Regions from separate parts of the Nitratireductor sp. CH_MIT9313-5 genome, predicted to be linked through region 2. Evidence: riboswitches for the same ligand, from Rfam matches in the RefSeq annotation. Region 2 holds a riboswitch; the other holds the start of a gene.
What was found. A riboswitch is a leader RNA that binds a small molecule or an ion and turns the genes downstream of it on or off. The one in region 2 is predicted to bind S-adenosylmethionine.
Positions count from the first base shown of each region.

Region 1 (7,748 bases), on a different contig from region 2:
GTTTCGGTAGCTTGCCTCTTCACGGCCACGCACACGCAGCGGCAGCGCGACGTTCTCATAGGTCGTGAGGTGGTCGAGCAGGCGGAAATCCTGGAAGACAACGCCGATGCGGCGCCGGATATGAGGCAGTTCCTCACGGGTAATGCGCGCGCGGTCCTTGCCGAAGATCGTGATAAGCCCGCGGGTCGGCTTCAGCGACATGAAAAGCAGGCGCAGGAGGGTGGTCTTGCCCGTCCCCGAAGGACCGCTCAGGAACTGGAAGGAGCGTTCGGGAATGTTGAGCGAAATGTCGCGCAACACTTCCGGACCCATACCGTATCTCAGACCGACATTTTCTAAGCGGATCACGTGGCACGACCTGCTGGTTGGAGTGATGAAGCGGCGAAGGCCTTCTGCCAGGCTTCATCCGACCTTCAGATGAACATGGTTAATTCGTCGTTAAGATTTGCGTGCTTCGGGCAAATGTTAACCATTGGGGTCTATACGCTGGAGACTGACAGAAAAAGGACCCTTGGCACAAAAATGGGTGCAATGGCGCGTTTCAGTTCCACAGGTTTGGTTGCGGGCAGTCACTTCGGGGCAGAAGGCCGAGCCTCCCTCGCAGGTGGTGGCGATATCGTCGATGCCGAATACGAAACTGTGAGCCACCCTTTTGGTCCCGTGGCGGGATTGGGCACCAACCCGGACAAAAGCGCATCCGCAATCGGCACCGGCTTTGCCAGTCTGGCTGGTGGGCAAGTGCCAAGCGGGGATCACGCGGGTCGCGGAGGCATGGCCTTTTGGGTGGCGGGTGCGCTCATTGCGTTCTGTGCATTCTGGATGGCGGGCGGGCATCAATTGCCCTCATTTCTTGGCTCCCTGCTGCAGGGGGAAGCTGCACCCCTGCGGTTGGAAAGCACTTCCAGCCGCGTTCTTCCGGCAGGTGACGGCCAGCGTTCGGTGGTGTTGGTGGAAGGGATGGTCGAGAATGACGGTCACGATGTGGCCGCAGTTCCCGGGCTTGTGATCACGCTGGCCTCCAGTGACGGACACAAGATGCACCATTATCTGGGGACAAATGAAGACCAGCTGGAGCCGGGCGGACGCATTGCCTTCTCCGGTCGGCTGGTGGCCCCTAAAGAGGGGGTCCAGTCCGTTTCAGTTTCTTTTCAGGAGTTCGCCCGCTGATGCATCAGGTGCGTGGCAAGGAAATCGAGGTACTCTTTTCGGCGTCGACGATCGCGCGCCGCAATCTGGAACTTGCGAAAGAAATCGCAAAGCGCGACTACAAGGATCTCCTGGTCATTTCGGTGTTGAAAGGCTCCTTCATCTTCGCGGCCGATCTCATTCGCGCGATGAATGATGTGGGCATCTCGCCGGAAGTCGAGTTCATCATGATCTCTTCCTATGGTGCAGGTAAAACCGCCGGTGAGATCAAGGTCCTGCGGGATATCGACAATGATGTGCGCGGGCGCGACATTCTGCTCATCGACGACATCCTCGAATCAGGAAATACGTTGAAATACACGCGCGAACTCATGCTTTCGCGTGGGGCAAACAAGGTGGACATCGCCGTTCTTCTCGACAAGAGGTCGCGTCGAAAGGCAACGCTGGACGCGGATTTTGTCGGGTTCGAGTGCCCAGACTACTTTGTCGTCGGATACGGAATGGATGTAGCACATGCATTCCGTGAACTGCCCTTCGTTGGTGTGATCAAGGGCGAAGACTGAACCTTTCGTATCCGCTTGCGTTCAGTGAACCGTAACGATTTGCGGCGAGATTGACGCCATGGCTAGACTTCTCATTGTTGAAGACGACGTTTCCGTCAGAACCTTCACCGCTCGTGCCCTTGCGGCTGCCGGTCACACGGTAGAGACCGCCGAGGACGGCATGGACGGGCTCGACAAGATCAAGGCTGCGGAAGGCAGTTTTGATCTGGTGCTTTCCGACATCCGCATGCCGGCCATGGACGGCATCGAGATGGCGCGTGAAGCGGCAAGCACCTTTCCTGACCTGCGGCTTTTGCTCATGACCGGCTTTGCCGATCAGCGCGAACGCGCGGCAGAACTCGATGGCACCGCCAAGGGCGTCGTCAACAAGCCCTTCACGCTCGCGGAAATCCGCGACCGCGTCGGCGAGGCGCTCGCAGCCTAGTCCTTCTTCGGATGTGCAACGACGTGGCGGCCGAAATCCGGCACGTCGATATCCTGACCCGCCTCGATGATCGAGCGGCGAATGGCGCGCGTGCGGGTGAACAGGTCGAACAGCTTGTCGCCGTCGCCCCAACGGATCGCGCGCTGCAGTGCGGAAAGATCTTCCGAGAACCGTCCCAGCATTTCGAGGATCGCATCCCGATTGTGCAGGCACACATCCCGCCACATGGTGGGATCGGACGCGGCAAGGCGGGTAAAGTCACGAAAGCCGGAAGCGGAATATTTGATGACTTCCGATTTCGTCACCGTCTCCAGATCATCGGCCGTACCAACGATGTTGTAGGCAATGATGTGGGGCAGGTGAGACACGATAGCGAGCACCATGTCGTGATGCTCCGGGTCCATCACCTCCACGGTTGAACCGCACCGTTCCCAAAAACGGGTCAGGTTTGACACCGCTTCCTGGTCGGTCCCGGTGGGTGGAGTCAGAATGCACCAGCGTCCTTCAAAAAGTTCCGCAAAGCCTGCATCGGGGCCTGAATGCTCGGTGCCGGCGATCGGGTGGCCGGGAATGAAATGGACATGGTTGGGCAGTTCGGGCTGCATCTGGGAGATGACGGAGCCCTTGGTGGAGCCGACGTCTGTAACGATTGCGCCGGGCTTTAGTGTTCCCGCAATCGCCTTGGCGACGGTGCCGGATGCGCCGACGGGAACGCTGACGACGACAAGATCGGCACCTTCAACCGCCTGGGCGGCATCCTGAAAATAGGCATCACCCAGTTCGAGCGCTTCGGCGCGTTTCAGCGTCTCGGCGCTCCGGGTCGAGACGATGATCTCGGCCGCCAGATTTTCACGGCGAATGACTCGTGCGAGCGATGAACCGATCAGGCCAATGCCGATCAGCGCAACCTTCTCAAACATAGGTTCTGTCATGGCCTCAGCCATTCATGAACTCCGTAAGGGCGGCGACGACGCCGCGATTTGCTTCTTCGGTCCCGACACTCATGCGCAAGGCGTTGGGGAAGCCGTAGGCGGTGACGCGACGCAGGACGAAGCCACGCGAGACGAGATGCTCGTCGGCCTCTGCCGCGCCCTTGCCTTTTGCATCGGGGAAGTGAATCAGCAGGAAATTGCCGACGCTGGGGGTCACTCTCAAGCCGATCCGCTCAAATTCCTTCGTCAGCCAGTTCAACCACTCGTCGTTGAACGCCACCGCCTTTGCCAGATGTTCGCGGTCGCGGATGGCCGCAGCACCTGCCGCGATCGCCATTGCGTTTACGTTGAACGGGCCACGCACGCGATTGATCGCGTCCACCACATGTGCCGGACCGTACATCCAGCCGATGCGCAGGGCGGCAAGCCCGTAGATCTTGGAGAAGGTCCGCGTCATGACGACGTTCTGGCAGGAGGAGACGAGCTCCACGCCTGCCTCATAGTCGTTGCGGTGCACATATTCCGCATAGGCTGCGTCGATCACCAGCAGAACATGGGGCGGCAGTCCGGCCTGCAAGCGGCGGACCTCGTCCACCGGGAGGTAGGTTCCGGTCGGATTGTTCGGGTTGGCGAGGAAGACGATCTTGGTGCGCTCGGTGACCGCGGCAAGGATTGCATCAACATCGGCGCGCGCATTCTTTTCCTTGACGACGACCGGAGTTGCGCCGTTGGCCAGCGTCTGAATGCGGTAGACGAGGAAGCCGTGCTCAGTGAAAACCGCCTCATCGCCTGCACTCAAATAGACATGAGCGAGCAGTCCCAGGAGTTCGTCCGAACCGTTCGAGCAGAGAATATTGGCAGGGTTCAGCCCGTGGATTTCCGCGATCGCATCACGAAGCGCGTGGGCTGCGCCGTCGGGATAAAGCTCAAGATGGTTCGTAACCGCCTGCATGGCTTCTATGGCCTTGGGCGAAGGGCCAAGCGGTGTCTCGTTGGAAGACAGCTTGTAGACCTTTGCCACGCCTTCGGCCGTTTCGCGGCCGGGCACATAGGCAGAAATTTCCATCACGCCGGGTTTCGGCTGGGGGCGGTCGGAAGAGCTCATCGGAAGTTCCCACGGGTTGAAGCCGCCTCACTTAGCCCATCACCAGCGTTGACGCAAAGGGGCTTGAGGCTTAAAAGCAGCCCGATCTCGTGGTGATTTGGCCGGTCGGCTTGCAGCCACGTTAAACAAGTCGCTAAAAGGCCGTGCAGCGTTCCTGACCGGCTTTGCGATATTTGCATTGGCCGGTTTTTTTGTGCCCGCTGCCGTGAGGCGCATAGGGGCGAAGGAGCGTGGATATGGTGAAATCCCGGGTCGCGAAAGCGCGGGACGAGGCGAACAATCCCTCCAGCAAGGTGGTGCGGTTCGGACCAGACAAGCCGCTGCATCTTGCCGCCGGTATCACGCTGTCGCCGTTCCAAGTCGCCTATCAGACCTATGGCGAACTGAATGCGGACAAGAGCAACGCGATCCTGATCTGCCACGCTCTGACCGGCGACCAGCATGTTGCCAACCAGCATCCGGTTACCGGCAAGCCCGGCTGGTGGGAAGCGCTGGTTGGGCCGGGCAAGGTCATCGATACGGACCGCTTCTTCGTCATCTGCTCGAACGTGATTGGAAGCTGTCTTGGTTCTACCGGACCCGCTTCCCTCAACGAGGAGACCGGACAGGCTTATGGCCTCGGCCTGCCGGTCATCACCATCAAGGACATGGTGCGCGCGCAGGCCATGCTGGTTGAACATCTGGGCATCGAGCGACTGTTCTCCGTCGTCGGGGGGTCGATGGGAGGCATGCAGGTTCTGGAATGGGCGGCAAGCTATCCCGAGCGCGTAAACACTGCGGTGCCCATTGCCACGGGCGCGCGCCACACGGCGCAAAACATCGCCTTCCACGAAGTCGGGCGCCAGGCCGTCATGGCTGACCCGGACTGGCGCGGTGGCGCCTATCTGAAGGATGGACGCCATCCCGGAAAGGGGCTCGCTGTCGCGCGCATGGCCGCGCATATCACCTATCTGTCCGAGCCCGCGCTGCACCGCAAATTCGGCCGCAACCTGCAGGATCGCGACCAACCGACCTTCGGATTTGACGCCGATTTCCAGATCGAAAGCTATCTGCGGCACCAAGGCATCACCTTCGTCGATCGCTTCGATGCCAATTCCTATCTCTATCTGACGCGAGCGATGGACTATTTCGATCTGGCGAGCGAGCATGGTGGGATGCTGTCGAAAGCCTTCAAGGGCACCAGGACCCGCTTTTGCGTGGTCTCCTTCACTAGCGACTGGCTGTTTCCAACCGAAGAGAGCCGCATGGTGGTTCATGCACTCAACGCTGCCGGCGCTTCCGTTTCCTTCGTGGAGATCGAGACCGACCGCGGCCATGATGCCTTCCTTCTCGATGAGCCGGAATTTCATGCGGCGATTGATGGTTTCCTGAAAGCTGCGGCGCGCAATGCGGGGCTGATCTGATGAGTGTAAACAATGCACAGCGCGTGGACCTGCAGGTCATTGCCGATCTGATCGAACCCGGGTCGAAGGTTCTAGATGTCGGGTCGGGCGACGGATCGCTTCTCGAACTGCTGCAGGTGCAGAAGGGGGTGGACGGGCGCGGGGTCGAGCTGTCCCAGCGAGGCGTCAACGAATGCGTGGCGCGTGGGCTTTCTGTCATTCAGGGGGATGCGGACCGCGACCTTCGTTTCTATCCTGACAAGGGCTTCGACTATGTGGTGCTGTCGCAGACGCTGCAGGCCACGCACAATCCCAAGAAGGTGCTGGACGAGCTCTTGCGGATCGGCGACCGCGCCATCGTTTCCTTTCCTAATTTCGGGCATTGGCGCGTGCGGCTCTCGCTACTCATGAAGGGGCGAATGCCGGTGACGAAGGATCTGCCCTATTCCTGGTATGATACGCCGAACATCCATTTCTGCACGATCCGCGATTTCGTGGAACTTTCGGACGAACTCGGAGCAACCGTCGAAAGCGCCACGGCACTTGATGCGACTGGCCAGAAGATTGGCCTCTCCATGCCCTGGTGGTTCTGGAACTTCTTCGGTCAGCAGGCGGTGTTTCTTCTGAAGCGCTGAAGATCACCTGCAGGTTCTTTCCGGTTGCCTTTCTTAACCAATAGGTTGGTAGGGAGGGCCGGGATTTGAACGGGGTGGTTTCATGAAGAAGTTGAGTTTGGCGGTTTCTGTGTCCTTCCTTTCGGCCTTGCCTCTGCAGGCAGCAGAACTGGAGGCTGTTGGCAATCCGGACCTGATCGTGCCAGAGCGTATCCGTCTGCTTGGCGGCGTGGGTTATGCGTCACTGAGCGCGGAAGAGTTCGTCTATGACGATGCCGGCAATCGCATCAGCCAACTTTTCTGGGAGTCCGACGTTCCGGTCGTGACTGCGGCAGCGGAAATCGACCTTGGCAACAATTGGGGCATCATTTCCCATGTAACAATCGGCCTCAACGGCGACAGTCATATGGTCGACTATGACTGGCTGGATGCCGCACCCAGCTTCGCTTTTGAAGACTGGTCGGATCGCTCTGAGCATCCGAATACTGATCTGGAGCACTATTTCACCGGTGATATTGCGCTTGGCCGCAACTTCTCGCTGGTGACCTCAAGCGTCAATCTGCACGCCGGTTTCAAATATACGGATGTGAGATGGGCTTCCTATGGCGGCTCTTATGTCTATAGCGAGAATGGCGGATACCGGAACGAGACCGGCACCGAGCCTGAAGGCCAGCGCGCCATCTCCTATCGACAGAAGCTTCCCGGTGTCTTTATCGGCGCACGTGCGCAAACCCGCATAAGCGACCTCACCCTGATCGCGCAGGCGCGTGGGGGTGTGACGATCAACGCACAGGACCACGACTGGCACTGGCAGACCAACACCCGTTTCGATGACGAGTTCAACGCCCTGCCATTCATCAGCCTCTCAGGACGGGCAGAATATGCCGTGGCTCCGATGACAAGCATCTTCCTGGCCGCGGCCTATGACCGCTATTTCCACGGTGTTGGAGATGTCGTGCTCAGCAAAATCGATGACGGCATGGTCACCGACAGCGATGCCGACGGTGCCGGTGCGCAGCTTGAGGCGGTTACGATCTCCAGCGGGCTGAGCCTGCGCTTCTGATGCGCTTGAAGAACGAGGGCCGGGCCATCTCCTCGGCTCCTTCCATCAGGCTTTTGAAGATTTCTTCGGCAGGTGCCTCCCTCGCCAAGGCCACCGCCTGACCGGCCCAAAGTGGCGAGAAGTCCCCGGAATCGCGTTCTTCCGCTGCGTTGCGCAGCGGAGTCAGGGCGGCAGTCGCGCGCGGGAAGGCGGGGGCGTCTGCCGCGATGGGGCCGAGCTCCATGATTGCCCTGTTGATGATGCTTCTGGCGGGGCGACCGGTGAAGATGTTGGTCAGTACCGTCTGGTCGTCCTTTGCTTCTGCCAAAGCACGGCGGTGAAATTTCGAGGTCAAGGCTTCCGGCGAGCGCAGGAAGGCAGTGCCGATCTGGACCGCAGATGCGCCGAGCTGGAATGCTGCGGCTATCGCCCTGCCGTCGCCAATGCCACCTGCTGCGATAACGGGCAAGGTAACCGCATCCGCCACCTGCGGCACGAGCGCCATGGTGGTTGGCTGTGCTGCAAGCGAGCTTTCCATAA
Region 1 covers NZ_JAYMER010000010.1:502,076-509,823, forward strand. The annotation lists gene ftsE (cell division ATP-binding protein FtsE) at 1-348, opposite strand, end outside; gene WA367_RS03680 (hypothetical protein) at 349-1,167, shown strand; gene hpt (hypoxanthine phosphoribosyltransferase) at 1,167-1,709, shown strand; gene WA367_RS03690 (response regulator) at 1,768-2,133, shown strand; gene WA367_RS03695 (prephenate/arogenate dehydrogenase family protein) at 2,130-3,065, opposite strand; gene hisC (histidinol-phosphate transaminase) at 3,070-4,170, opposite strand; SAM riboswitch at 4,250-4,327, shown strand; gene metX (homoserine O-acetyltransferase MetX) at 4,407-5,573, shown strand; gene metW (methionine biosynthesis protein MetW) at 5,573-6,187, shown strand; gene WA367_RS03715 (omptin family outer membrane protease) at 6,270-7,229, shown strand; gene WA367_RS03720 (NAD(P)H-dependent flavin oxidoreductase) at 7,195-7,748, opposite strand, start outside.
Region 1: it holds a riboswitch for S-adenosylmethionine, as region 2 does, so the genes downstream of both, metX (homoserine O-acetyltransferase MetX) here and WA367_RS05430 (O-succinylhomoserine sulfhydrylase) in region 2, are expected to answer to the same signal.

Region 2 (7,748 bases):
AGGATCGTGGCTGATACAGGAAGACGGCACGCGCTACCTGGACTTCGCAGCCGGCATTGCGGTCAACTCGCTGGGACACGCGCATCCGCACATGGTTGCGGCGCTTGTCGGTCAGGCAGGCCGCCTGTGGCACATCTCCAACCTCTATGAGATTCCCGGACAGGACCGCCTGGGCCGTCGCCTGTGCGATGCAAGCTTTGCGGACAAGGCCTTTTTCACCAATTCGGGTGCCGAGGCGCTGGAATGTGCGATCAAGACCGCGCGACGCTATCACCATGCCAAAGGTGACGAGAACCGCTTTCGCATTCTCACTTTTGAAGGCGCTTTCCACGGGCGCACGCTGGCAACGATCGCGGCCGGCGGACAGAAGAAATACATTGAGGGCTTCGGCCCCAAGGTCGAAGGCTTCGATCAGGTGCCGTTTGGCGACCTGAAAGCAACAGAGGCGGCCATAACACCGGAAACGGCCGCCATTCTGGTTGAGCCTATCCAGGGTGAAGGCGGCATTCGCGTGCTGCCCAACGAGACACTGCGCGGATTGCGTGAGCTCTGCGACAAGCACGGCATCCTTTTGCTGCTCGACGAGGTGCAGTCCGGCATCGGCCGTACGGGGCGCCTTTTTGCGCATGAATGGGCTGGCATCACGCCGGACGTAGTTGCGGTCGCCAAGGGCATTGGCGGCGGCTTCCCCATGGGCGTATGCCTGGCCACGGAAGATGCCGCCAGCGGCATGGTGCCCGGTGTACACGGCACAACTTTCGGCGGCAATCCGCTCGCCATGGCCGTCGGCAATGCCGTTCTCGACATTGTTCTTGAAGACGGCTTTCTGGACAAGGTCTCGCAGAAGGGCCTGCTTTTGAAACAGAAGCTGGCCGCACTCGCCGATACCTATCCGCAGGTCGTGGAAGAGGTGCGCGGCAATGGCCTCATGCTCGGCTTCAAGTGCAAGCTGCCCAATCTCCAGGTTCTGGGTGCAATGCGTGATGAGAAGCTGCTTGCAGTGCCTGCAGGCGAGAATGTTCTTCGCCTTCTGCCGCCGCTTACTATCTCCGACGAGGAGATTGATGATGCGGTTGCGCGGATGGAAACTGCCTTCCAGACCCTCTCCGAAAATTCCAGCCAGGGAGACTAACGGCCATGACAAATCCGCGGCACTTCCTCGATCTGTCCGCCGTTTCGGCCCAAGATTTGCGCGGCATCATTGATGATGCACGCACACGCAAGGACGCGCTGAAGGCAGGCAATGCAGACAAGCCGCTCAGCGGCAAGGTTCTGGCAATGATCTTCGACAAACCCTCCACGCGCACCCGCGTCTCGTTTGATGTGGGCATGCGCCAGCTTGGCGGCGAAACGCTGATGCTGACTGGCACGGAGATGCAGCTTGGCCGTTCCGAGACGATTGCCGATACGGCCAAGGTTCTCTCGCGCTATGTGGATGCCATCATGATCCGCACGACCGAGCATGACCGCCTGCTGGAACTTGCGGAGAATGCGACGGTCCCGGTCATCAATGGCCTTACAGACGATACGCATCCCTGCCAGATCATGGCGGATGTCCTGACCTATGAAGAGCACCGCGGCAATGTGAAGGATCGGCTGTTTGCCTGGACTGGTGACGGCAACAATGTCCTCCACTCGCTGGTGGAGGCTTCGGCCCGTTTTGGCTTCCGCCTCAACATCGCCACCCCCTCTGGAAGCGAGCCTGACAATCGCTATATAGATTGGGCGCGTGAAAGCGGCGGTCGCGTCGAGTTGATGCATTCTGCCGAGGATGCGGTCAGCGGAGCGGATTGCGTGGTGACGGATACCTGGGTGTCCATGAACCAGGAACACCGCGCCCGCGGACATAATGTCTTCATGCCCTATCAGGTGAATGAGGCGCTCATGGCCAAGGCGGCCGATGACGCACTCTTCATGCACTGCCTGCCTGCACATCGTGGGGAGGAAGTGACCGATGAGGTGATTGACGGCCCGCATTCGGTGGTGTTCGACGAGGCGGAAAACCGGCTGCATGCGCAAAAGGCGGTTCTGGCATGGTGCCTGCAGGCGGGCTGAGCCCCAGGCATGAGCCCGACCGTCTCGCGCATTGAGTTAAAGACAAAAGGCTTGCGACCGTGAACCAGAACGACCTCAAGCTCGGGCAATTCGGATTTGCCGGAGACGACCATGTGGTGCCATTCGATGTCGAGACGCTGGATGTGCGCGGCCGCGCCGTGCAGATCGGGCCGATGCTCGACCAGATCCTGTCGCGCCATGAATATCCCGAGCCCGTTGGACGTCTTCTTGCCGAAGTAATCGTGCTGACGGTTCTGCTGGGTAGCTCGCTCAAGTTTTCCGGCAAGTTCATCGTCCAAACCCGCACCGATGGCCCGGTGGACATGCTCGTCGCCGATTATACGACACCGGGCTCCGTCCGCGCCTATGCCCGCTTCGACGAAGAGCGGCTGAAAGAAGCTGAAGAAAAGGGTGAGACAACACCAGAGCGGCTTCTGGGCGTCGGCATCCTTGCGCTGACCGTGGACCAGGGCGCGCATATGCAGCGCTACCAGGGCATCGTACAGCTTGACGGCTCGGACCTTGAATCCGTTGCACGCACCTATTTCCGCCAGTCGGAACAGATCCCGACCGAGGTGAAGATGGGCGTCGCGCGTATTGTCATGCCCGGTGAAGGCGGGCAGCAGCACTGGCGTGCGGGCGGGCTTCTCCTGCAATTCACGCCAACTTCTCCCGAACGGAGCCGCATGAGCGACATTTCCGGCGGCGACGGGGATGAAGAAAATACCGGCGACGGACAGCCCGACGACAATGCCTGGCAGGAAGCGCTTGCTCTTGCCGGTACCATCGAACCCGGCGAGCTTGTCGATCCCAGTGTTGGTGTGGAGCGTCTGCTTTACCGTCTGTTCCACGAACAGGGCGTGCGTGCCTATGACGGCACGGATGTGATTGATGACTGCTCCTGTTCGCGGGAGAAAATCCGCGGCATTCTCGACGGGTTTACGGCCGAAGAGATCGAGCAGAGCACGGAGGATGGCGAGATCCACGTCAATTGCGAATTCTGCTCCAAGTCCTACAGCTTCGATGCGAAGGACTTTGACGAGTAGCGCTTAGTTCAGCTGCGCCTCGCTGCCGGGAATATCGAGCGAGAAGGCAGGAATGTCGACTTCGAAGAAGTCCCCGCCTGCCTCCCGCATCGTATAGCGTCCGACCATGATGCCGGAATCCGCGTTTAGCGGGCAGCCTGAGGTATATTCGTAGGATTCGCCGGGTTTCAACACCGGCTTTTCACCGACAACGCCCTCACCTTCCACTTCCTGTACACGCCCCAGCCCGTCCGTGATGTGCCAGTAGCGGGCAAGGAGTTGCACCGTCGTCTCGCCGTGGTTGATTATGCAGATATGGTAGGCCCAGACGAAACGTCCCTCATCCGGGTCGGATTGCTCTGGGAGAAAGAAGGGGCGCACGCGCACCTCTATCTCTCGCGTGGTGGCTTTATACATAGGCCGCACTCTTCAGATCGGCTTCAGGCGGGCAGACCGGCCGCTTCACGCAAGGTGACGCCTTTGTGACCCTTCGTCCTCAGCCAATCGGTTATAGATCGAGAATGTTCCAAATCTTCAGGCATCACAGATGATCGACGGCATCGCCAGACGCGGACTGGACCCTTTGCTGCAGGCTGCGGCAGGCACGATTGCACGCTCGCGCGTTTCTGCCAATGCCATCACCTGGAGCGCCTTTGTCATCGGCATGGGCGCTGCCGTCGCAATCTATTACGGCCAGTTTATCACAGCTTTGCTGCTCATTCTTCTAAGCCGATTGGGCGATGGGCTGGATGGGGCGGTGGCGCGCATCAATGGCAAGACGGACCTCGGCGGCTATCTCGATATCGTTCTGGACTTCGTCTTCTACGGCGCGATCCCACTCGCCTTCATCCTGCACAACCCGGCATCCAATGCCGTTCCGGGTGCGGTGCTGCTCTTTGCCTTTTACGGGAATGGCGCGAGTTTTCTCGCCTACTCCATCATGGCGGAGAAGCGGAAGATGAGTGGTGAGGCGCGTGGTGAGAAAAGCTTCTTCTTCACCACAGGGCTGGCAGAAGCCGGCGAAACGCTGATCGCCTTCAGCCTTGCCTGTCTCATGCCGCAATGGTTTGCGGCCATCGCCTATGTCTTTGCGGCGATGACCATCTACACCACGGTATCGCGCATCATCCTTGCCATGCGCGAACTGCGCTAGGATCAAGCCGCGTTCAGCGCCTGCGTGATGTCGCGGATCAGGTCGTCGCTGTCTTCCAGCCCCATGGAAAGTCTCAGCGTGCCTGCGCCGATACCGGCCTCGGCCTGGGCTTCGGTGGACAGGTTCTTGTGCGTGGTCGTGGCGGGATGAGTGACCAGGCTCTTCGCATCACCAAGATTGTTGGAAATCGCGATGATCGACAGAGCATTCTCGAAGGCGAATGCAGCTTCCTTGCCACCCTTCAGATCGAAGCAGACAAGAGTGGAGCCGCCTTTCATCTGTCGCGCAATGATATCGGCCTGCGGGTGGTCCTTACGGCCCGGATAGACCACGCGCGAAACCTTCTCATGCTCTGCGAGAAAATCGGCAACCTTGCCGGCGGTCTCCGTCTGTTGCCGCACACGCAGCGGCAGCGTCTCGAGACCCTTGAGCAGCGTCCAGGCGTTGAAGGGCGAGAGGCTGGGGCCGGTATGACGGAAATAGTCATGCAGGTTCTCGTCGATCCATTCCTTGTCGGACAGCACGATGCCGCCCAGACAGCGCCCCTGCCCGTCAATATGCTTGGTAGCGGAATAGACGACGACATGCGCACCAAGTTCAAGCGGCTTCTGTTGGAGCGGTGTGGCGAAGACATTGTCGACCACCAGACGCGCGCCGGCGCTCTCGGCCAGCTTGGCGATGGCTGCAATGTCGCAAACTTCAAGCGTCGGGTTTGTCGGGCTTTCCAGGAAGAAGAGCTTCGTGTTGGGACGAACGGCCTCTTCCCAGGCCTTCATGTCCTTGCCGTCTACCAGTGTGATCTCAATGCCGTAACGCGGCATCAGCGTCTCCACCACCCAACGGCAGGAGCCGAACAGTGCACGGGCGGAAACGACATGATCACCGGCCTTGAGCGAACACAGAAGCGCTGCCGAAACGGCCGCCATTCCGGAGGCCATTGAGCGGGCATCTTCCGCGCCTTCCAGCGCGCACATACGCTTTTCGAACATGTCCACAGTGGGATTGGCGTAGCGCGAGTAGATGAAGCCCGGCTCTTCTCCCTTGAAGCGTGCCTCGGCGGCTTCCGCGCTTTCATAGATGAAGCCCTGCGTCAGATAGAGTGCTTCCGACGTCTCGCCGAACTGCGAGCGCTGCGTGCCACCATGAACCAGTGCGGTCTGCGGCTTCCATTCATTGGAGAAATCGTTCGTCATCTTTTCTGCCCATACAAAAACCGGCTGCGAAGGCGCACGCCGGTTTGAAAGTCATCGGGCGCGGCCTTTTAGCGACTTCTTTTACGTGGCTGCAAGCCGACCGGCCAAATCACCACGGGATAAGGTGTCTTTAGAGGCCCCAGCGTCTTGCGTCAATCGCCCGTCTCGGTAAACGTCTCCGGTCAGTATTGACCCGAGGGGACCTGGCTTGAGCGTTACCGGCATCCTGCCCGACCGAGAGATTTCCGGCTTGTTTGATGCGGGCCGTCTGGCATCCGCCCGGCCTCTCGATCCCGACCAGATCCAGCCTGCAAGCCTCGATCTGCGGCTGGGCGAAACCGCCTACCGGGTGCGCGCGAGCTTCCTGCCAGGGCCCGGATCGCTAGTTTCCGAAAAGCTTGATCGGCTGACGCTCCACGAATTCTCGCTGGCTGAAGGAGCGGTACTGGAAACGGGCTGCGTCTATATCGTTCCGTTGATGGAGACGCTGGCGCTGCCGGCCGATGTTTCGGCGTCAGCCAATCCGAAAAGCTCCACGGGGCGCCTCGACATTTTCACGCGCGTTCTCACGGACAATGGCGTCGAATTCGACAAGATCGCGGCGGGCTATAATGGTCCGCTTTATCTTGAGGTCAGCCCGCGCACCTTTCCCATTCTTGCGCGCGCAGGCTCCCGCCTTTCCCAGATCCGCTTCCGGCGCGGCCATTCGCTGCTGGACGAGACCGCGCTTTCGGTTCTTCACGAAGCGCAGACGCTTGTGGCCTCCGACGAGCCGAACATTTCCAATGGCGGCATCGCGCTTTCGATCGATCTTGCCGGTGGCGAAAACGGCCTCGTCGGCTACCGTGCAAAGCATCATACGGGCTTGGTCGATGTGGACCGCAAGGGTGCCTTCAAGGTCTCGGATTTCTGGGAGCCGCTTTACAATCACGGCGCGGCGGAACTGGTGCTGGATCCGGACGAGTTCTACATCCTCGTCTCCCGCGAAGCGGTGCATGTGCCACCGGCCTATGCCGCCGAGATGACGCCTTTCGACCCGCTGGTGGGCGAATTCCGTGTGCATTATGCCGGTTTCTTCGATCCCGGCTTCGGGCATACCGCAGCCGGTGGAACAGGCAGCCGCGCGGTTCTGGAAGTGCGCAGCCACGAAGTGCCGTTCATTCTCGATCACGGACAGATTGTCGGTCGCCTCGTCTACGAGAAGATGGCGGCCAAGCCGGATGCGCTTTACGGCGCGGACCTCAAATCGAACTATCAGGGTCAGGCGCTGAAGCTCTCCAAGCACTTCACCGCAGGCTAGCTCCGCTCCTCCACGCGCAGCGCCTTCACCTCTTCCCGCAGAGCCCTGATCTCCGTCAGGATCAGCTCCTGCTCATGCTGCAGAGCCGAGCGCTCCGCCGTGGCCGCTGCATCATGCTCCTCCTGCATCGCCGATACGATGATACCGATGAAGAGATTGAGCACCGTGAAGGTGGTGCAGACAATGAAGGGAATGAAGAACAGCCACGCCCAGGGAAAGACCTCCATCACCGGGCGCACGATCCCCATGGACCAGCTCTCCAAAGTCATGATCTGGAACAGCGAATAGCCGGAGCGTCCGATCGTGCCGAACCAATCGGGAAAGGATGGCCCGAACATCTTTGTCGCCATTACCGCAAAGACGTAATAGACCAGCGACAGAAGCAGCATGATCGAACCCATGCCGGGAAGTGCCGCCACGAGCCCGCCGACCACGCGCTTGAGCGAGGGCACCATGCTCACGAGACGAAGCACGCGCAGGATGCGCAGCGCACGCAGGACCGAGAAATTCGCCGTGGCAGGCACAAGCGCAATCCCCACCACGAACAGATCAAAAATACGCCAGGGATCGTTGAAGAAGCGACCGCGGTAGACAAAAATTTTTGCGGCTAGTTCGGCGACGAAGATGGCGAGAATGACCTTGTCGATCACCATCAGGAGCGGCCCGAACGCTTCCATGGCCCGCTGCGATGTTTCAAGCCCGAGCGTGATCGCATTCACGATGATCAGCGCGGTGATTGCGGTTTCGAACTTGCGGGATTCCAGAAGTGTCTTCAGCGATTGCACTTGAACAGGGCCCTTCGTCTTGATGTCGAGCGCACAGTTGATGTCTCATGCGCGCTTCGTCAAGAAGCAGCCGCGGCCAAATGAATTGCCGCTTGACAGAAAGCCCACCTCTACGACAAATCATGAGCCTTCAGGCGGGTGTAGCTCAATGGTAGAGCAGCAGCTTCCCAAGCTGACGACGAGGGTTCGATTCCCTTCACCCGCTCCAAATTCCTGAATATTTGAAGGACTTTCGTC
Region 2 covers NZ_JAYMER010000011.1:288,064-295,811, reverse strand. The annotation lists gene WA367_RS05455 (aspartate aminotransferase family protein) at 1-1,132, shown strand, start outside; gene argF (ornithine carbamoyltransferase) at 1,138-2,055, shown strand; gene WA367_RS05445 (Hsp33 family molecular chaperone) at 2,115-3,101, shown strand; gene apaG (Co2+/Mg2+ efflux protein ApaG) at 3,105-3,497, opposite strand; gene WA367_RS05435 (CDP-alcohol phosphatidyltransferase family protein) at 3,628-4,233, shown strand; gene WA367_RS05430 (O-succinylhomoserine sulfhydrylase) at 4,236-5,426, opposite strand; SAM riboswitch at 5,475-5,552, opposite strand; gene WA367_RS05425 (2'-deoxycytidine 5'-triphosphate deaminase) at 5,635-6,726, shown strand; gene WA367_RS05420 (ion transporter) at 6,723-7,511, opposite strand; tRNA gene WA367_RS05415 (tRNA-Gly) at 7,646-7,719, shown strand.